Regions from separate parts of the Peteryoungia algae genome, predicted to be linked through region 3. Evidence: predicted binding sites of a transcription regulator. Region 3 holds the regulator's gene; each other region holds the start of a gene.

Region 1 (5,268 bases), 720 kb from region 3:
CGTGGCGATGCGGCCGTGCTTGGCGATGTCCTCGTAGAGCTTCACATGCATGAGCCCGTATTCTTCAAGCGCATGCATCTTGCGCGTCTCGGTCTCACGCGGCTCGAGGAAACGCAGCGGTTCGGGGATCGGGACCTGGTAAACCAGAACCTGACCCTCCTTCAATCTTTCCTCGGGAATGCGGTGGCGTGTCTGGATGATCGTCGCTTCACTCGTCTTTGTGGTCACGGCGACATTTGCGACTTTCTGGAAGAAGGCGCGGATGGAGACGGCGTTCGTCGTGTCGTCGGCGCCCTGGTCGATGACCTTGAGCGTATCGTCGCGTCCGATGATCGAAGCGGTGACCTGCACACCGCCGGTGCCCCAGCCGTAGGGCATCGGCATTTCACGGCTGGCAAACGGCACCTGGTACCCGGGAATGGCAATTGCCTTCAGGATCGCGCGGCGGATCATGCGCTTGGTCTGTTCGTCCAGATAGGCGAAATTGTAAGTGGCGAGTTCGGTAGCCAGCGCGGTCATTCTGCCGCCTCCTTCAGGTCAGTCTGTTCGGTGCGGCTGGCCTCGTGCTTGGCCCGCATCCGGCGGACAAGGTCGAGTTCTGCCTGGAAGTCGACGTAGTGGGGCAGCTTCAGATGTTCGACAAAGCCGGTTGCCTGGACGTTGTCGCAATGGGAGATGACAAATTCTTCGTCCTGGGCAGGCGCGACGACGTCCTCGCCGAATTCCTCCGTCCGGAGCGCCCGATCGACGAGCGACATGGACATGGCCTTTCGCTCACTCTGGCCAAAGACAAGACCATATCCGCGGGTGAACTGGGGCGGCGCCTTGGCCGATCCCTTGAACTGGTTGACCATCTGGCATTCCGTCACCCGGATCTCGCCGAGCGAGACGGCAAAGCCGAGCTCCGGGACGTCGAACTCCACCTCGACGAGCCCCATGCGGATCTCGCCGACAAAGGGATGAGAACGGCCATAGCCGCGTTGTGTCGAATAACCGAGCGCCAGCAGGAAGCCCTCGTCGCCGCGGGCGAGCGCCTGGAGACGCAGGTCGCGTGGCATCGGAAATTCCATCGGTTCACGGGTTATGTCGCCTGCGATGTGATCTTCCGGCATCTCGCCGTCCGGCTCGATCAGGCCTTCGCCGTCGAGAATGTCCGAGACCCGCATGACATGCTCGAGGCCGCCCTCGCGCTGTTCGCCCGTCTCCACGGCATCATCGTCAAGCAGTGAAGGATCCAGCAGGCGATGGGTGTAGTCGAAGGTGGGCCCAAGCAGTTGTCCGCCGGGCAGATCCTTGTAAGTGGCGGAGACACGGCGCTCCACGCGCATGCCGCCTGTTTCGATCGGACGCGAGGTGCCGAAGCGTGGCAGCGTCGTGCGATAGGCGCGCAGAAGGAAGATTGCCTCGATCATGTCGCCGCGCGACTGCTTGAGGGCCAGTGCCGCGAGCGCACAGTCGTAGAGCGACGCTTCGGCCATCACGCGATCAACAGCAAGGCCCAGCTGGGCAACGATCTGGTCGATGGTGACGGATGGCAGCGCCCGATCTCCACGCCGGCGGTCTGCGAGCAGTTTGTGGGCGTTGGCGATGGCCTTTTCGCCACCCTTGACGGCAACATACATGGCTCAGGCCTCCATCTCACGGATCTTGGTGGTGCGCGGAAGGGCTATAAAGCGGTGGCCGCAGCTGAGGATGACATCGACCCCGCGCGGGAAGATTGCGCCATTGTCACTCCATTGCCGCAGGAAGGTTTCCGGCAGGCCTTCCGGTGCGATCATGGCTGTATCGCGGATACCAGGGCCCGTCAGATGCAGCGGTTGGCCATCGTCGAGTGCTGCAACCTCGATCACCAGCGTTGTCGACCGATCCGGATATTCCTGGGTGCCAGGGGAAAACTGCGTGAGCGAAGGAATCGGAGCCCCGGCTTCGACAAAGGCAAACCCGGTTTCGGATTTGTCGCTGGTCAGGCTCGCCCCCGTATGGAAACTGATCCAGGCGGGCAGGGCCGATTTCGCAATGGTCGATGATACCCAGATGGGGGTGTCATGGTCGCAGAGTGTCAGCAGCAGAGCGCCGGCGGCAATGCCAAGCGGTGCGGGTGGCGCGACCGGCACCTGCACGAGGCCGAGGGTCCCGGGCCGGGCCATGGCATCCATGACGGCGCGAAAGATTTCCTGTGCATGTGTTGCGGCATCGGGGAAGCCGCCCTCCAGGGTTTCGGTGTGTTCAAGCATCAGTCTTCTCCGCGAACCATGGTGAAGAAATCGACCTTCGTGGCAGCCGTCTCGGTTTCCAGTCGTTCGGCCTCCGCTGCGAGGCGTGCCTCAAGTGGCGCGAAGAGTGCGGGCTCCAGCATGGCCAGGGCCGCTTCGTCTTGCGCCAGGGCGTCGAGCACGGCCGAGAGGCTCGCTGCCTTCCGGTTCGTGCCGAGGCGATAGCCGTGGCCGATGCGCCCGTCGGCGAGCCGCACGCTTGCCCGGCTCACGGTCGCTTCGCCAAGATTGAAGGGCGCGCCGCCGCCGCCGATGCGACCCTTGACCATCACGAGTCCGGTTTCCGGACCGCGCAGCGTAGTGAAGCCCGGCGCGGGTTCGATCGTCGCGATGGCATCCTGCAGTTCGGCAAGCGTGGCCCTGGCCAGCAGATCGACGATCCGCTTTCGCCTGGCCGGTGCACCGGGTTCGATTTCGTTGGCTCTGTGCATTGTCAGTCCTCGAAATGTCTAGTAATGTAGACAACTATACAAGTTACTTTAGAAGTAGTCGCTGGTCGTGACAAGCTTGTGACAGGGAGCCCAATTCCAGTGATGCAGAGACAGAAGGGCGTTGCCCTGTGGCGCCAGATTTCCGATCGGATCCGCGCCAACATCCTGGCAGGTCTTTATGACAGGACAGGCATGGTGCCGGCCGAAACCGCCTTGGCACAGGAATTCGGGGTCAACCGGCACACGGTGCGGGCGGCGCTAGCCGCCCTGCAGCAGGAGGGGATCGTGCGTGCGGCACAGGGCCGGGGCACCATGATCATCCAGCGCGACAAGTTCGATTTCCCGATCAGCCGGCGTACGCGCTTCACGCAAGGCATCGGGGAGCAGGCGCGCGATCTCAAGGGTATTCTTCTCTCGTCCTCGCGTGAGGTGGCCACGCCGGACCTGATCGAGCGTTTGCAGTTGTCGCAGGGAGATGAGGTCTTGAGACTGGACGGGGTCCGAACAGCGGATGGACGGGCCGTCTCGCGCTCCACGATGTGGTTTCCGGCCGAGCGGTTCGCCGGCATCGACAAGACTTTTGCCGAGACAGGTTCGATCACCCGTGCCCTGTCGGCATGTGGCGTGGATGACTACTTGCGCGACGTGACGGAGATTTCAGCGGTGCATGCCGAGCCGGACGACGTCGCACATCTGGAATTGACGCCGGGTGCAATCGTGCTCGTCACGCACGCGGTGAACACCGATCCGGAGGGGCGTCCCATCCAATTCGCGGTCACCCGTTTCCCGGCAGACCGGGTCCAGTTCACCATTCGAAACTGAGATGAGGCCGGCCTTTTGCCGACCTCATCCCGCAGACATTAAACGGCCTGATAGGCGGCGAGAACCGCCGAGATCTGTTCAGGGCTCAGATTGTTGGACTGGGTCGCGCTGATCGCCCGCAACTGGGCCGGAGTCATGTTCGAGATCTGGCTCACCGTCAGGCCGGGAAGCGCCTGCTGGCTGATTGCCGCGATGTCATCGGTCGAGAAGGTTCTGAAGTTGGTGGCGCCCAGCGCCGTCAACTGCGCCGAATTCAGGCCGGCCACCTGTGCGGCCGTCAGGGCTTCCGCCTGGTCCGCCGAGAAAGCTCCGACCTGTGACACGGTCAAGCCACCGATTGCCTTGGGATCCATGGACGCAATCTGGCTGGTCGACATCCAGTTCAGCTTGTCGGTTCCAAGCGTCGCCAACTGGATGGCGTTCATCGAGCCGATCTGTGCCGTCGTCAGCGCCCCGACCTGATCCTGGGTCATCGCCCGAAGCTGATGATAGGTAAGACCGGCGACTTGCCCCGTGGTCAGGGCTGCGATCTGTTCGGGTTGCAGTGTTGCGAAGACCGCCGGTGCCAGACCGCCGATGGCGCTCGGGGACAATGCCGCAATGTCGGCAGAGGACAAGGTTTCGAGGGCGGCCGGGCTAAAGGCGGCCAGCTGGGTGGCGCTCAGCGCACCGAGCTGGACAGAGGTCATCGCGTCGATCTGGCTTGCCGTCAGTGTGGCGATTTGCGCACTGCTCAGGCCGGCAATGGCCTTCGTGGAAATGGCTGCGATCTGCGTGGCCGACAGGGCCGAAATGGTTCCTGACGAAAGCGAGGCGATCTGGGTTGCCGTGAGGGCGCCAATCTGCGTTGCGGTCATCACGCCGAGCTGGTCCGGCCGCAGTGCATTCAACTGATCGAAGGTCAAGGCGCCGACCTGTGCTGCCGTCAGCACCCCGATCTGCTCCTGGCTCAGGCCGGAAATGTTGGCGGCCGACAAGCCCGAGATCGCGGATGGTGCGATTGCAGCAAGCTCGGCGTTGGAGAGCGTCGCCAGCTGTGCGGACGAGAGTGCACCGATCTGCGTGGCCGTCAGTGCGGCAATCTGGGTCTGGCTGAGACTGTCGATCTGGGTTGTCGACATGGAGGCAATCTGAGCGGTGGTCAGCCCCGGAATAGCCTTGGCGTTCAATGCGGCGATCTTTTCACTCGTGAGGGTGGCCAGGCTGTCGTTTGACAGCGCGGCGACCTGGTTGGCACCCAGGGCGCCAACCTGTGTTGTCGACAGGAGGGTGACCTGTTGTGGTGTGAGGGCGCCGATCTGTGCCGGTGTCAGCGAGGCGATCTGGCTGGCCGTCAATGCGCTGATCTGGTCGGCTCCCAGTGCGGCAATCTGCTGGGTAGTCATGCCCCCGATCCCGGTGGCGCTGAGGGCAGCCAGTTTCGCGGTTGGCAGGCTGGAAAGCTGGGTCGGTGTCAGTGCGGCGACCTGCGCACCGGTCAATGCGCCCATCTGCGCCGTCGTCAACGCTTCGATCTGGTTGGTTGACAACGCGGCGATCTGGTTCGTCGAAAGCGCTGATATCGCGGACGCGCTCAATGCGGCGATCTGCTCCGGCGACATCGCCCCGAGGGAAGCCGTCGTCAGTGCCGCCGCTTGCGTTGCGCCAAATCCGGCCACCTGCTTTGCGCTCAAGGCATCCACCTGGGTCGGTGTCAGGGCGGCGACCTGTTCCGCGCTCATCGCTCCGAGCTGAGCGGGCGT
Region 2 (5,268 bases), 650 kb from region 3:
CGCGATGATCCAGGCCGTCTCTGACGACCAGTACCAGATCGGCATGACCGGGATCACCATCAAGGACGACCGCAAGGAGAAGGTAGACTTCTCAGATCCCTATATGCGCTCGGAGCAATTCATGCTGGTGCGCGGCGACGAGAGCCGTTTCACCGATGGCAAGAGCTTCGGCGAGTTCCAGGAAGGGCTGGTCGGCGCCCAGCCGGGTACGACGCCGTTTTATACGGCCGTCTACGAGATCCTCGACGGCAACGAACAGAACCCACGCATCAAGTTGTTCGAAACCTTCGGCGCCACGGTGCAAGCCCTCAAGACCGGCGACGTTGACGTCGTGCTGACGGACGGCACCGCCGGGAAGGGCTATGTCGACGCCTCGGATGGCGGCCTGAAGCTGATCGGCGGCCCGCTGGGCTCGGAAGACTTCGGCTTCATCTTCCCGAAGGGCTCCGACCTGGTGGCGCCGGTCAATGCCGCGATCGGGGCGATGAAGGCCGACGGCACGCTGGACGCACTCAACAAGAAGTGGTTCCTCGACTACAAAATGGGCGAATGACCCAGATCCGTCCCTGCGACCTGAAGGCGGGAGACTGATGGCATTTCAGACCCTTCCCCAGGGTGATGAGAAGGGCGACCGGCCCTGGTGGCTGGTCGCCTTCCTGATTCTGGCGCTTTCCCTGGCTGCTGTCATTTTTGTCAGCGACATCTATTCACAGGTGTTCAACACGGTGTCCAAGGGCCTCTGGGTGACAATCTTTGTCACACTGGTCGGTTTCGCCCTGGCAACGGCGCTGGGCCTGCTGATTGCGCTTCTCGGCATGTCCGATAGCGTTATCCTGCGCCAGATCGCCCGCTTCTATGTGGAAGTGGTCCGCGGCATCCCGATCCTGGTTCTCCTGTTCTACATCGCCTTCGTGGGCGCCCCGGCCTTCGTCGCGCTATATAATATTCTCACAACCCCGCTCATATCGGCTGGCCTCACCGACCCCATGGTCGTGCGCGATGTATCGCTGATGTGGCGCGCCATCATAGCACTGACGATCGGCTATTCCGCTTTCATTGCGGAAATCTTCCGTGCCGGCATACAGTCGATCGACAAGGGGCAGATCGAGGCGGCCAAGGCGCTGGGCCTCAGCAGGAGCCAACGCTTCCGGCTCGTGGTCTTCCCGCAGGCGATCCGCGTAATCTTTCCGCCACTCTCGAACGATTTCGTCGCCATGGTGAAGGACTCCTCGCTGGTCTCCGTGCTCGGCGTCGCCGACATCACCCAGATGGGCAAGGTCTATGCCTCGGGGTCTTTCCGCTTTTTCGAGACCTACTCGATCGTGGCCTATGTCTATCTGGTTCTGACCATAGGATTGTCGATTCTCTTGCGAGGCTTCGAGAAACGGATGCGCACGCGCACCCGTAGCTGACACGAGTTCAATACTGTTCCGGCACATACATCTCCAGCGGCACAGGCTGGCGGATATAGTCATCGTTTCGCACACGCGCCGGCAGCTGGACCGCCTCTTTCGGCACATGTTCATAGGGCACCTGTGACAGGAGATGGGCGATCATGTTGAGCCGCGCCTTCTTCTTGTCGACCGCCTGGACCACCCACCAGGGTGCCTCGGGAATATGCGTGCGTTCCAGCATTTCTTCCTTGGCACGGGTGTAGTCTTCCCAGTGGACCCGGCTCTCCAGATCCATCGGCGAGAGCTTCCACTGCTTCAGAGGATCGTTGATGCGCATGCGGAAACGAAACTCCTGTTCCTCGTCCGTGATCGAGAACCAGTATTTGACCAGGACGATGCCGGAACGCACCAGCATGCGCTCGAATTCCGGTACTGAGCGGAAGAATTCCTCCAGCTCGTCGGGTCCGCAAAAACCCATGACCCGCTCGACACCGGCCCGATTGTACCAGGAACGATCGAACAGGACCATTTCGCCCGCTGTGGGCAGGTGCTGGACATAGCGCTGGAAGTACCATTGGCTGCGCTCCCGCTCGGTGGGCGCCGGGAGAGCCACGACCCGGCAGACACGCGGGTTGAGTCTCTGCGTAACGCGCTTGATCGCACCGCCCTTGCCTGCGGAGTCTCGTCCTTCGAACAGCACGACCATTTTCAGCTTCTTGTATTGAACCCAGTCCTGCAGACGGACCAGCTCATGCTGGAGACGAAACAGTTCGCGGAAATAGATCTTCCGGTCGATCATGGGTTCCGACATGCCGTCGGCGACGAGCTGGTCGAGCCGATCCTCGTCCAGCTGCTGCTCCAGCTCCTCGTCGAAACTGTCGAGAAGCTCGGTCTTGATGCGGTGGATCTCTTCGTTCATGGCGCCGGCTCCGAGGGGTGCGATACGGACGAAGATCAATCATGCTTGCGCGAAAGCTTCATGACAGCCGCGTGTCACAAGGCTCTCGAACCAATTGCCGACAATTGGGAAAACTGGTATGACGCCGCCCATGGGATCGAAATTCGGATGCCTCGCGAACCAGTTCATCGTGCTGCAGGACCACAAGCGTCTGCCGGCACGGTTCTTCGCGCGCGTTCAAGGGGCACTCGCGAGCCTTCGCGGCTGAGCGCCTCGCGCCGCCGGAGCGGCGCCGATGCATCCTGAACACTCCAAAATCCTTTCCTCAGTCTGGACGGAACATAGCCATGAGCGCACCTCGCACCCTTTACGACAAGATCTGGGACGACCACGTTGTCGATCGCCAGGAAGATGGTACCTGTCTTCTCTATATCGACCGTCACCTCGTTCACGAAGTGACGTCGCCGCAGGCCTTCGAAGGCTTGCGCATGGCAGGCCGCAAGGTCCGCGCCCCACAGAAGACCTTGGCCGTGGTCGACCACAATGTGCCGACCTCGCCGGACAGGCACCTCGGCATCAAGAACGAGGAAAGCCGCATTCAGGTCGAGGCGCTCGCCACCAATGCAGCCGAGTTTGGTGTTGAATATTACTCGGCCTCCGACAAGCGCCAGGGCATTGTCCACATCGTCGGTCCGGAACAGGGCTTCACTCTGCCGGGCATGACCATCGTCTGCGGTGACAGCCACACCTCGACGCATGGTGCATTCGGGGCATTGGCGCACGGCATCGGCACGTCCGAGGTCGAGCATGTGCTCGCGACCCAGACGCTGATCCAGAAGAAGGCAAAGAACATGCTGGTGCGCGTCGACGGGAAGTTGCCCGAAGGCGTGACCGCAAAGGACATCATCCTCGCGATCATCGGCGAGATCGGCACTGCTGGCGGCACTGGCCACGTTATCGAATTCGCCGGCGAAGCCATTGAGGCCCTGTCGATGGAAGGCCGCATGACCGTCTGCAACATGACGATCGAAGGCGGCGCCCGCGCCGGCCTGATCGCCCCGGACGAGAAGACCTTCGAATACATCAAGGACAAGCCCCGCGCGCCGAAGGGTGAAGCCCTCGAGCAAGCCCTCGCCTATTGGAAGACGCTGAAGTCCGACGAAGGCGCGCATTTCGACCGCGTTGTCGTGCTCGATGCCGCCAAGTTGCCGCCGATCGTCTCCTGGGGTTCCTCGCCGGAGGACGTGATCTCGGTCCAGGGCGTGGTCCCGAACCCGGATGAAATCCAGGATGAGAACAAGCGCACCTCCAAGTGGCGCGCCCTGGACTACATGGGCCTGAAGCCGGGCACCAAGATCACCGATATCGCGGTAGATCGCGTCTTCATTGGCTCCTGCACCAATGGCCGTATCGAAGACCTGCGCGAAGTGGCCAAGGTCGTCGAAGGCAGGACCGTCGCCTCGACCGTATCGGCCATGATCGTACCGGGCTCCGGTCTCGTCAAGGAACAGGCGGAAGCCGAAGGTCTCGACAAGATCTTCAAGGAAGCTGGCTTCGACTGGCGCGAGCCGGGTTGCTCCATGTGCCTCGCCATGAACGACGACCGCCTGAAGCCGGGCGAGCGCTGCGCTTCGACCTCGAACCGCAATTTCGAGGGCCGCCAGGGCTTCAAGGGCCGCACGCATCTCGTCTCGCCGGCCATGGCCGCCGCCGCCGCAATCGCTGGCCATTTCGTCGATATCCGCGACTGGCGGTAAGAGCCGTTCCAAGGCTTGATGTGAGACCCGCCGCCCGCTTCAAAGCGGGCGGTTTCTTTTTGTCTGGCCGTTGCAATGGCGTTCGAAGGCGTTATCGTCGCGGCGTCATAAAACTGTCACATGTCGCCCGCGGGTTTCCCATGAACATCTCCGAATTCGAGTTTCCCGCCCGCAGGCCGCGGCCGTGAGCACTGTTGCCGTCGTCCTGGCGCTCATCGCGGCAATTCTTCATGCAAGCTGGAACGCTTTTCTTCGAACCGGCGCGGATCGCCTGTGGTCGATTACGGTGATGAGCCTCGCGGGAAGCATCATCTGCCTGCCCATCCTCTTCATCCTGCCCATGCCGGGATCGGCCGCTTGGCCCTATATCCTGCTCTCGGCGTGTCTGCAGGTAGGCTATAGCCTGTTCCTGGTGGCAGCTTATCGCCAAGGTGAGCTCGGGCAGGTCTATCCGATCGTCAGGGGCACTGTTCCGCTTCTGGTAACCCTCGGCGGCTTCCTCTTCTTCAGCGAGGTGCTGGGCCCCTGGCAGACGCTGGGCGTCGTTCTGATCGCCACCGGCATCATGAGCCTGTCGCTCGGCAGGACCCGTGCCGCCACCTCCTCCATTCTCTTCGCGCTGACAACGGGCTTGATCATCGCCTGTTATTCGACGGTCGACTCGCGTGGGGTCAAACTCGTCGAACAACCCGTTGCCTACGCGATATGGGTGCTTTTCCTCTTTGGCATCATGATCACGATTGCCTTCACTGTGACACGGAAGGGCTTGGTGATCGACTTGAGGTCTCCGCTCACCTGGAAGGCTGCCGCCGGCGGAGTGGTCGCCATGCTGGCCTATGGGCTGGTGGTAGTGGCCTACGCCTATGCTCCTGCAGGGCTTGTCACCGCGGTGCGCGAGACGAGCGTCGTCTTCGCCGTGCTGATCGGAGCATTCCTCCTGGGCGAGCCGCTGACGGTTCGAAGGCTGCTCGCCTGCCTGATCGTGGCCGGCGGCGCAATCAGCGTCAGCCTCTGATCGCCGGACCAACCGGCTGGATCGAGGCTCCACCAACGAAAAAAGGCTCCGAAACCGGAGCCTTTCATCGATGTCTTTAGCGACTGCTTATTCGGCAGAAGCTTCTGCAGCGGCAGCGGCTTCAGCGGCGGCAGCCTTTTCAGCGGCTTCAGCTGCAGCCTTTTCGGCGGCCAGTGCCTGTGCTGCTGCGACCTTCTCGGCTTC
Region 3 (5,268 bases):
AGCACGACATCGAGCACGGCATTGCCGACGGCCATGGCGAGCGGGTTGCCGCCATAGGTCGAGCCGTGGGTGCCGGGTTTCATGCCAGAAGCGGCTTCCTCGGTCGCAAGGCAGGCACCGAGCGGGAACCCGCCGCCGATGCCCTTGGCAACCGCCATAAGGTCCGGGGTGATGCCGGCCCATTCATGCGCGAAAAGCTTGCCGGTCCTGCCGACGCCGCACTGGACTTCATCAAGGATCAGCAGCAAGCCGTGCTCGTCACAGAGGTCGCGCAGCGCCCGCAGCATTTCGACAGGGATCGGACGGATGCCGCCCTCGCCCTGGACCGGCTCGACCAGAATGCCAGCCGTTGAATCCGTGATCGCGGCCTTGAGTGCCTCAAGATCGCCAAACGGCACCTGGTCGAAGCCAGGCGCTTTGGGACCGAAACCTTCCAGATATTTCTCCTGGCCACCTGCGGCGATCGTCGCAATGGTTCGGCCGTGGAAGGCGCCTTCCATGGTGATGATGTGGAATTTCTCCTGATGCCCCTTGGCGAAGTGGTAACGGCGGGCAGTCTTGATCGCGCATTCCAGCGCTTCTGCGCCGGAATTGGTGAAGAAGACGCGCTCGGCGAAGGTGACCTCCGCCAGGCGCCTGGCCAGCGCCTCCTGACCCGGCACTTCGTAGAGGTTCGACAGGTGCCAGACCTTGTCGGCCTGGTCCTTGAGGGCACCGACGACATGCGGATGACCATGACCGACAGACGTGACGGCGACACCGGCTGCGAAGTCGAGATAGCGCTCGCCGCTTTCCGTCACCAACCAGACGCCCTCGCCTCGTTCGAAACGCAGCGGCGCCCGATTATAGGTCTGGTAGAGCGGCGTAGCTTCGGCCATGGCGTTCACGATCCTTTTCGACAATCCGTCACACCGGACGGTGCGGCCTCCACGAGGCTCCGAAAAAATTAAAAATGCCGCCTTGCGGCGGCGCGGGCACTATCCCCACTCACCCTTGCAATGTCAACGTTTTCTGCAGGAATCGCGGCAGTTGGAGCGATTTCGGCCAACACGCGCAGGACGAGTGCCGGCGAAGATTCCATCTGTTGCATACTTGACTCACTCGGGAAGCAAGTTGGGGAAAACCGCGAAATCGATTCCAGATGATTCCCGCGACTCTTGTCACGGAGTCAGCCGACCTCTAGGTTAAATTTTATTAACAGATTGCATGCGGCGGAAGTGCTCACCGACAATATCGAGGCGGTTTTGTTTCGGATTCATTCGAAGCAACGGTGACGGATTCTGCCATGACAGACGCGAGCGGCGGAGATGAATGGCATGAACTGGACTGATGAGAGGGTTGAAAGACTCAAGCGCCTCTGGGCCGAAGGCCTGAGCGCAAGCCAGATTGCAGCGCAACTGGGCGGCGTAAGCCGAAACGCCGTAATCGGCAAAGTGCACCGGCTTAACCTTCCGGGTCGCGCCAAGGCAGGCGGCAACTCGTCTGCAGCACGTCCGGCCAAGCGCCCTGCACAGACGCAGCGTCCGGCAAGTTTCCAGAACCGCCCGGCAGCCAGCACGACCACCCGCACCGTCACCCGCGCTGCAGGCGCCACGATGCTGAAGGAAGAGATCGAGGTCGAGGCCTACGAAGAGGTCGAAGTTCGGCGTTCCCTGAACGTGGTTGTTCCGATTTCGCGCCGCCTGGCACTGACGGAACTGACCGAGCGGACCTGCAAGTGGCCGATCGGCGATCCGATGAAGGACGACTTCCACTTCTGCGGCTGCGAAATCGCCGACAGCGCGCCCTACTGCACTTACCATGCAAAGCTCGCCTATCAGCCGGTCAGTGAACGCCGCAAGGCTCGCTGATCCCTCGGCCAGAGACAGAGACATCCAACGGGTCCTTCGGGGCCCGTTTTCTTTTGGCGCCCGCACCAACAAGGAAAAGGGGCCGCAGCGGATGATCCGCGCGGCCCCTTCGATCGTCTGGCAAGCCGGTTCAGGCTTCCATGGAGTAGCCCGCACCGCGAACCGTGCGAATGACATCCTGCATGTTGGAGAAATTCAGCGCCTTGCGCAGGCGGCCGACATGCACATCGACGGTGCGCTCGTCGACATAAATGTCATGTCCCCAGACACCGTCCAGCAGCTGAGACCGGGAATAGACGCGCCCCGGGGAGGCCATGAGGAATTCCAAGAGCCGGAATTCCGTCGGACCGAGACGAACCTCGCGGCTCTTGCGATGAACACGATGTGTCTCACGGTCGAGCTCTATGTCCCCGCAACGCAGGACGCTGGAGAGAACCTCGGGCTTGGCACGCCGCAGCATGGCCTTGACGCGAGCCATCAGTTCCGGCGTGGAGAAGGGCTTCACGACATAGTCATCTGCTCCCGTCGCCAGGCCACGAACCCGCTCGCTTTCCTCGCCACGGGCGGTCAGCATGATGATTGGCAGGCGCTCGGTTTCGGGGCGCACACGCAGGCGCCGGCAGAGCTCGATGCCCGAGACGCCCGGGAGCATCCAGTCGAGGATCAAGAGATCGGGAACCCGCTCCTGCAGGCGGATCTCTGCCTCGTCCCCCCGCAGGATCGTCTCGACTTCGTATCCCTCGGCTTCAAGGTTGTAACGGAGGAGGACCGACAGGGCCTCCTCGTCTTCCACCACGGCTATCTTCGGCTGCATCAAAAACCAACCTCGCTGGCCAACATCACTCGGTGATCGCACCGACGGAAGAGGTGAGGTCTTCCTTCGGGCGCTCGCCTTCCGGCTGTGCGCCGGTCGTCATGTAATAGATCGTCTCCGCGATATTCGTCGCGTGATCGCCGATACGCTCGATGTTCTTGGCGCAGAACAGAAGATGCGTGCAGCTCGTGATGTTGCGCGGATCTTCCATCATGTAGGTCAGGAGTTCGCGGAACAGCGAGGTGTAGATTGCGTCGATTTCCTCGTCGCGATCACGGATCGACTTGGCCTTCTCGGCCGAGCGCGTCGTATAGACGTCGAGCACTTCCTTGAGCTGGGCAAGCGCCAGGTCCGAGAGATGTTCGAGGCCACGGGCGAGCTTGCGCGGAACGCCGGTCGCCTGAATGGCCACCACACGCTTGGAGTTGCTCTTGCCGAGATCGCCGACACGCTCGAGGTCCGCAGCGATGCGAAGAGCGCCGATGATTTCGCGCAGGTCTGATGCGACCGGCTGGCGCTTGGCGATGGTCACGATCGCCTTGTCACCGATCTCGCGTTCCATGGCATCCATGACGACGTCGTCAGAAATGACCTTCTGCGCAAGTGCGGCGTCGGAATTGACCAGCGAGCGCACGCTTTCGGCGACCATCTGTTCCGCAAGACCGCCCATTTCGGAGATGCGGCGCATCAGGAACTTCAGTTCCTCGTCGAAGGCCGAGTAGATGTGAGAGGAGCCCATTTGAAACGTCCTTGAAATTGAGTTCAACCGTGAATGACGTCAGGGCTCAGCCGAAGCGGCCCATGATGTAATCCTGGGTGCGCTGGTCATCCGGGTTGGTGAACATCTTGTCAGTGTCGTTCTCCTCGACCAGCTCGCCGAGGTGGAACATAGCCGTGCGCTGGGAAACGCGGGCGGCCTGCTGCATCGAGTGGGTTACGATCACGATCGTGAAGTTCTCGCGCAGTTCATGGATCAGCTCCTCGACCTTTGCAGTCGCGATCGGGTCGAGCGCCGAGCAGGGCTCATCCATCAGGATGACTTCGGGGCTGACGGCAACGGCACGCGCGATGCAGAGACGCTGCTGCTGACCACCGGAGAGGCCGGTCCCGGCAGAGTCGAGACGATCCTTCACCTCATTCCAGAGGCCGGCCTTCTGCAACGCGATCGAGACGATCTCGTCCAGCTCGGCCTTGTTGCGGGCCAGGCCGTGAATGCGCGGACCATAGGCGACATTTTCGTAGATCGACTTCGGGAAGGGGTTGGGTTTCTGGAAAACCATGCCGACCTTGGCGCGCAGTTGCACGGGGTCAACCTTGGGGTCGTAGATGTTTTCCGCATCGATCTGGATGTTTCCCTCGACGCGGCAGCTCGCAATCGTGTCGTTCATGCGGTTGATGCAGCGCAGGAAGGTCGACTTGCCGCAGCCCGACGGTCCGATGAAGGCCGTAACGGAGCGGGGGCGGATGTCGATGTTGACGTCCTTGAGGGCGTGCTTGTCACCGTAAAACACCTGCACGTTGCGGGCGGTGATTTTGCTTTCAGTCATGGGTGGCGCTTTCGTCGTGGTCATCTTGGTCGCGAGATTGTTCATCATCATATAACTCCTTACCAGCGACGCTCGAAGCGGCGACGAAGAATGATTGCGATCAGGTTCATCAGGATCAGGAACACGAGGAGCACGATAATCGCACCGGAGGCACGCTCCACGAAGGCCGGGTCGCCACGCTGGGTCCAGTTATAGACCTGGACCGGCAAAGCGGAGGCCGGCTGGAAGAAGCCGTCCGGCGGACCGGCCGGGTATTCGCGCACGAAGGCAACCATGCCAATCAGGAGCAGCGGCGCTGTTTCACCGAGCGCACGGGCGAGACCGATGATCGCGCCAGTCAGGATGCCCGGCATGGCAAGCGGCAGGACGTGATGGAAGATCGACTGCATCTTCGAGGCGCCGACGCCGAGTGCAGCATCGCGGATCGACGGAGGCACGGCCTTGAGTGCCGAGCGGGTGGCGATGATGATCGTGGGCAGCGTCATCAGCGTGAGAACGAGACCGCCGACGATCGGAGCCGATTGCGGCAGGCCGACAAAATTGATCAGGACGGCAAGGCCCAGAATACCGAAGACGATCGAGGGCACGGCGGCGAGATTGGCGATATTGACCTCGATCAGGTCGGTGAACCAGTTCTGCGGCGCGAACTCCTCGAGATAGATCGACGTCGCGACACCGAGAGGTAGCGACAGCACCAGCACGATCAGCATCATATAGGCTGAACCGATGATGGCGACACCGAGGCCTGCGGCCTCCGGACGCGTATCGGATGCGTCAGGCGCGGTGAAAAAGCCCCAATTGAACTTCGTCACCAGAATGCCGGCTTCCTTCAAATTGTCCGCAAGAACGAGCTGTTCCGGCGAGACATTGCGATCGAGAGCCGCGCTCTCCATCGTCACGCGACCCTTGTAGTAGCCGTCAATACGGCCACCGGCGAGGAAGTCGAAGGGGTAGGTCTGGCCGATCACGGAGGGATCGGCGATGACGAAGCGGCGCAGATCGGCGGCCGCTTCCTTCGAGATGAGCTCGGCAGCAGCCTTGGGCGTCAGGCCCTCGG
Region 4 (5,268 bases), 610 kb from region 3:
TGCAGCCTTCTGCAGGATGTCGGACAGGGTCGTGCCGTCGATGGCGCCGATCACGAGAACCTTGGCACCCTTGGTGACCATGTTTTCGATCTGGGCAAGCTGGTTCGGGATGTCGTCGTCAGCAAACTGCAGGTCCGGGGTGTAGCCGGCTTCCGAGAACAGCTTTTCCATGGTCTCGCCGTCCGAGATCCAACGGGTAGACGTCTTCGTCGGCATGGAAATGCCGACCATGCCCTTGTCCTGTGCGAAGGACATTGGCGTAAAGGATGCGATGCCGATTGCGAAAGACGCAATCATGGCTCCAAGTTTCTTCATGGTAACCTCCCTGGTCATACCGTGCGGGGCCAAGCTCCTCCTGGCACTCGCTGAAACAAGAACGGACGGCTGACCCAGCAGCCCCCCAGCTCCGTGGCGAGTCTTATCGCGGCCGATATACCGATCAAATGATTATTTTGACTTTCTCCATACCATGGTTGATATGTGATTTATGGCCGAGATTCACGTTCATCGCTTGCAACCGAAGCACCTCAATCTCATTCGCTCCATTGCCGAACTGGGTCAGTTGAGTCTGGCCGCTCAGGAGCTTGCGCTGACCCAACCGGCGGCCTCCCGCATGCTGGGAGAGATCGAGCGCTACGTCGGGTCGCCCATTTTCGTTCGCACACCCAAGGGGATGGAGCCGACCGCCGTCGGCAGCGCGCTGGCTCGCCGCGCGCAGAACGTACTGGAAGAAATGCGCGAAGCGGCGCGCGAAGTCGAAGCAATCCAGCGGGGGCTGACGGGCAAGGTCAGGATAGGAGCGGTCACGGGAGGCGCTGTCGGGCATGTCGTCCCTGCAATCCGCGCCCTGAAGGCGGAGACATCGACGGTCGACATCCACGTCAATGTGGCGCCCAGTGGCGAAATGATCCGCGATCTGCTGTCAGGCCAGTACGACTTCGTGCTGGGACGGATTCCTGCGGGCATCGACGCACGCCAGTTTCACGTGGAAGGGGCAACGATGGAGGAGATGGAGATCGTCGTCCATCGCACGCATCCCCTGGTGAACGTCGACAGCCTGAATATATCCGACATGACGCATTTCCCCTGGGTGATGCAGGCTCCAGGGACGCCCTTGCGCCAGGCAGTGGAGAATGTCTTCATCGAAGAAGGCGTGCCGATCCCGCGCAACATCGTCAATACGACCTCGCTGCTTGTCATGATTGCGATGCTGGCCTCGTCGAACGCGATCGCACCCATGTCACGCGAGGTCTCGGATCTTCTTTGCCGGCAGACCCCCGTCGGTGATCTGACCACGCTGCGACTGGACACGCCCATCGAGGTTACGCCCTATCACCTGATCACCCTCAGCGGTAAGCGCCTGTCGCCGATCGCTGCGCGGCTTCGCGAACTCCTGCTCCGTCACTTCCTCAGCAGGGGGCGCTGAAACGATCCCGACGCCGGACGTCGCAACACCCGACATGCTTGCAATTTCAGGCATGTCAGGCACACTGTTACCTATCCGTCATAAATCGGAGCCCGTGGAGCATTGACGACAGAGCAGCCGGAGGGGCAGCGCCACGACGACGAGGGGGCAGACACGACGGCCGCTTCTGTCGTTGATCTCGGTGTCTATAGACAGGCGCTCGACCCCTTACCCGTCACCTTCCACCGCCGTGAACTCGACGCCATTCTTTGGATCTACGGCCTCATGGTCGGAGAGGGCGAATGGCGCGACTACGCGATCGATCACCTGAAGGACAAGGCCGTATTTTCCGTCTTCAAGCGGTCGGGCGAGTTTCCGCTCTACCGAATTGAGAAAAATCCGAAGCTCGCCGCCAAGCAGGGCGCATTCTCCGTCATCGCCACAGACGGACGAATTCTCAAGCGCGGCCATGATCTGCGCCAGGTGCTGAAGGTCTTCGACAAGGCGCTCAAGGCACTGGACTGACGCTCAACGCATCGTGCCCGGATAGGCAGACAGATCCGGCATGGTCGCACTGCCCTCGCCCAATGCCTTTTGCATGAAGACGGTGTCGAGCCAGAGACCGTGCTTGAAGCCCGTTGCACTCAAAGCGCCAGCGAGTTCGAAGCCACAACTGCGATGGACGGCCATTGACGCCTCGCTCGCGCCACCGATCACGGCAACCATCTGCCGGAAACCCAGGGCCTCGCATTGATCGAGCAGTGTCACGAGCAAGGTCTTCCCGACGCCGCGCCCACGGGCCTGGGGGTGGATGTAGATGGCATCCTCCACAAGCCATCGATAGGCAGGTCTGGTCCGAAACGCCGATGCATAGGCGTATCCCAGCAATTGCCCGTAAGGATCGATTGCAGCCAGGTAGGGATACCCCTTCTCCGTGAGATCCCGATGCCGTGATGACATCTCGTCGAGGGTAGGCGGTGTGAACTCATAGCTCGCCGTCCCGTGGGTGACGGCGTCGGCGTAGATTTCCGTCACGGCGGGAAGGTCCCCAGATCTCAACTCACGAATTTCAAGGCTCATGCAATATGCTCCGGTGATTGCGACTGTTTTTTCACGCCGGAAATGTCGAGGCAAGCGCGACCGTGTCGTGGTGATAAAAGGCCACTCAACCGGTCGGCATTCGCTTTTCGACGAAGCCCGCCGGTGCTCGGCTTGACTCGCGCCGAAAACCTTGTAATGCCTCGCCGCGAAGAGGAATTCGGTCCATGCACGCTTTCGGGCAACCCTTTGCGGTCTTCCAACTCCTGCAGCTTTCCGCTGCAGGCTGCGCATGCCTTTCTCTTGCATCCACGACCAAGGCCAAAACGACGACGAAAACCGTCTGACGTCTTCGGCCACCGCTCTCTCCCCGGCACGGCCGGGGACAAGGAAGGTTGCGCACAAGTCGCGAACTTCCCCCTCACCATCCGCGGAGAGACAGAAAGAGAGCATTGACATGGGTTTCAAGATTGCAGTCGTAGGCGCCACCGGCAATGTCGGTCGCGAAATGCTGAACATCCTTTCCGAACGTGGCTTTCCGGCATCGGAAGTCGTGGCGCTCGCGTCCGCCCGTTCCCAGGGGACCGAAGTCTCTTTCGGTGACAAGGTCCTGAAGGTTTCGAACCTCGACAACTACGATTTTTCCAACACCGACATCTGCCTGATGTCGGCCGGCGGCACGATCTCGCAGAAGTGGTCGCCGAAGATCGGCGCTCAGGGTTGCGTCGTCATCGACAACTCCTCGGCCTGGCGTTACGATTCCGACGTTCCGCTGATCGTCCCGGAAGTGAACCCGGACGCCATCGTAGACTTCAGGAAGCGCAACATCATCGCCAACCCGAATTGCTCGACCGCACAGTTGGTCGTGGCGCTGAAGCCCCTGCATGACTTCGCCAAGATCAAGCGTATCGTCGTCTCGACCTACCAATCCGTCTCCGGCGCCGGCAAGGAAGGCATGGACGAACTCTTCACCCAGACCCGCGCCGTCTTCGTCGCCGATCCCGTCGAAGCGAAGAAGTTCACCAAGCGCATCGCCTTCAACGTCATTCCACACATCGATAGCTTCATGGAAGACGGCTACACGAAGGAAGAGTGGAAGGTCCTGGCCGAAACCAAGAAGATGCTCGACACGAAGATCAAGGTGACCTGCACCGCCGTACGCGTCCCGGTCTTCATCGGCCATTCGGAATCGGTCAACATCGAATTCGAAAACGAAATCACTGCAGACCAGGCCCGCGACATCCTGCGCGAAGCGCCGGGTTGCCTCGTCATCGACAAGCATGAGAACGGTGGCTACATCACCCCCGTCGAATGCGCTGGCGAAGACGCGACCTATATTTCCCGCATTCGTGAAGACGCCACCGTCGAGAACGGCCTCAACATGTGGATCGTCTCCGACAACCTGCGCAAGGGTGCGGCTCTCAACACCATCCAGATCGCGGAACTTCTGGTCAATCGCGGCCTGATCAAGCCGCGCGCGACCGCCTGACAGCCAATCGCCGAGGCTTCCCGTTCACACAATGGGAAGCCTCGACCGGACCCTTCAGGCGAATGTGATCCAAATTGAGACCTCCGAGGCCCTACATTAGCGTCGGATGGATGACACGATCCACTTTCGCTGGCATGGTGCGGCCGAATCGACAAGATCCACAGTCCGTAACGAGGCATGAATGCGACTGACATCAACCCTGTCGGCAGCCCTGATTTCCGTAGTCGCCTTGACGGCCGGCGCGGGATCGGCAGACGCCGCCGCTTGCAGCAACACCTCAGCAGGCTTCGAGGAATGGAGCGCAGCCTTCAAGCAAGGAGCGGCGGCCCAGGGCTTCAACCCGCGCATGCTCGACAAGGTCTTTTCGACGGTCAGATACAGCCGCAGTACGATCAGCGCCGACCGCGGCCAGAAGAGCTTCAAGCTTTCCTTCGAGCAGTTCATGCAGAAGCGCGGTGGCCAGACGATCATCAATCGCGGCAAGACAATGAAGAAGAACAACGCCGCTCTGTTCTCGCGACTTGAGCAGCGCTACGGTGTTCCCGCCGGCCCACTGATTGCGATCTGGGGCATGGAAACGGGTTTCGGTTCCTTCCTCGGCAAGGAACACACCCTGTCTGCCGTCGCCACCCTGGCCTTCGATTGCCGCCGCAGTGAATTCTTCACCGACCAGTTCTATGCGGCTCTGGAACTCGTCCAGGCCGGAAATCTCGACGTGAACGCCAAGGGCGCTGCTCATGGCGAGATCGGCCAGACGCAATTCCTGCCGCGCAACGTCGTACGGTTTGGCACGGATGGGGATGGCGACGGCCATATCGATATGGTTCGCTCACGCTCGGATGCGCTCGCATCGACCGCGAACTTCCTCAGGGGTCACGGCTGGCAGCCGGGCGCGGGCTATCAGCAGGGCGAACCGAACTTTGCTGCCATCCAGGGCTGGAATGCCGCAAAGGTCTATCAGCAGGCCATCGCCCATATCGGCGCGCAGATCGACGCCCAGTAAGACAGGCTCTATTGAACCTTCAACGGCGGCTTCGGGCCGCCGTCATCGTTTTATGGTCAGGTCGCGTCCAGGCCTTCGACAGGCAGGCTTTCCTCAGGCTCGATCCGGGCAAAATCCTGCGTCTGCGGATCCATGAGCCACAATTCCCCATTGCTGATGTCGAACCAGGCTCCGTGGATACGCAGCTTGCCGCGCTCCTCGAGAATTCGCACGCAGGGGAATGTCCTCAGATTGGAAATGGAGTTTCGGATCGAGATCCGTTCCAGCGCGGTCTGACGCTCGCCCGAGGTCATCTGCGAGTTGCCCTGGATTTGCTCCGCCGCCGGTGCGACC

Evidence for each region. Region 3 encodes PhoB, which activates phosphate uptake and scavenging genes when phosphate is short. Its sites were predicted from a motif close to TGTCATNNANCTGTCAT; they were not measured.
Region 1: the regulator PhoB is predicted to act here: its motif matches at 2,772-2,788, upstream of phnF (phosphonate metabolism transcriptional regulator PhnF).
Region 2: the regulator PhoB is predicted to act here: its motif matches at 2,363-2,379, upstream of ppk2 (polyphosphate kinase 2).
Region 4: the regulator PhoB is predicted to act here: its motif matches at 1,492-1,508, upstream of QTL56_RS14925 (DUF2794 domain-containing protein).

Annotation. Positions count from the first base shown of each region.
Region 1 covers NZ_CP128477.1:3,027,178-3,032,445, reverse strand. Annotated here, with positions in the region: gene QTL56_RS14370 (alpha-D-ribose 1-methylphosphonate 5-phosphate C-P-lyase PhnJ) at 1-519, opposite strand, end outside; gene QTL56_RS14365 (carbon-phosphorus lyase complex subunit) at 516-1,622, opposite strand; gene phnH (phosphonate C-P lyase system protein PhnH) at 1,626-2,234, opposite strand; gene phnG (phosphonate C-P lyase system protein PhnG) at 2,234-2,704, opposite strand; gene phnF (phosphonate metabolism transcriptional regulator PhnF) at 2,807-3,526, shown strand; gene QTL56_RS14345 (hypothetical protein) at 3,565-5,268, opposite strand, start outside.
Region 2 covers NZ_CP128477.1:3,099,801-3,105,068, forward strand. Annotated here, with positions in the region: gene QTL56_RS14720 (transporter substrate-binding domain-containing protein) at 1-553, shown strand, start outside; gene QTL56_RS14725 (amino acid ABC transporter permease) at 591-1,412, shown strand; gene ppk2 (polyphosphate kinase 2) at 1,420-2,313, opposite strand; gene QTL56_RS14735 (hypothetical protein) at 2,432-2,560, shown strand; gene leuC (3-isopropylmalate dehydratase large subunit) at 2,640-4,049, shown strand; gene QTL56_RS14745 (EamA family transporter) at 4,234-5,064, shown strand; gene rplS (50S ribosomal protein L19) at 5,152-5,268, opposite strand, start outside.
Region 3 covers NZ_CP128477.1:3,750,302-3,755,569, reverse strand. Annotated here, with positions in the region: gene QTL56_RS17820 (aspartate aminotransferase family protein) at 1-878, opposite strand, end outside; gene QTL56_RS17815 (GcrA family cell cycle regulator) at 1,317-1,850, shown strand; gene phoB (phosphate regulon transcriptional regulator PhoB) at 1,981-2,664, opposite strand; gene phoU (phosphate signaling complex protein PhoU) at 2,690-3,403, opposite strand; gene pstB (phosphate ABC transporter ATP-binding protein PstB) at 3,450-4,235, opposite strand; gene pstA (phosphate ABC transporter permease PstA) at 4,271-5,268, opposite strand, start outside.
Region 4 covers NZ_CP128477.1:3,138,718-3,143,985, forward strand. Annotated here, with positions in the region: gene chvE (multiple monosaccharide ABC transporter substrate-binding protein) at 1-297, opposite strand, end outside; gene QTL56_RS14920 (LysR family transcriptional regulator) at 488-1,426, shown strand; gene QTL56_RS14925 (DUF2794 domain-containing protein) at 1,529-1,930, shown strand; gene QTL56_RS14930 (GNAT family N-acetyltransferase) at 1,934-2,485, opposite strand; gene QTL56_RS14935 (aspartate-semialdehyde dehydrogenase) at 2,901-3,932, shown strand; gene QTL56_RS14940 (lytic murein transglycosylase) at 4,114-4,935, shown strand; gene QTL56_RS14945 (carbonic anhydrase) at 4,992-5,268, opposite strand, start outside.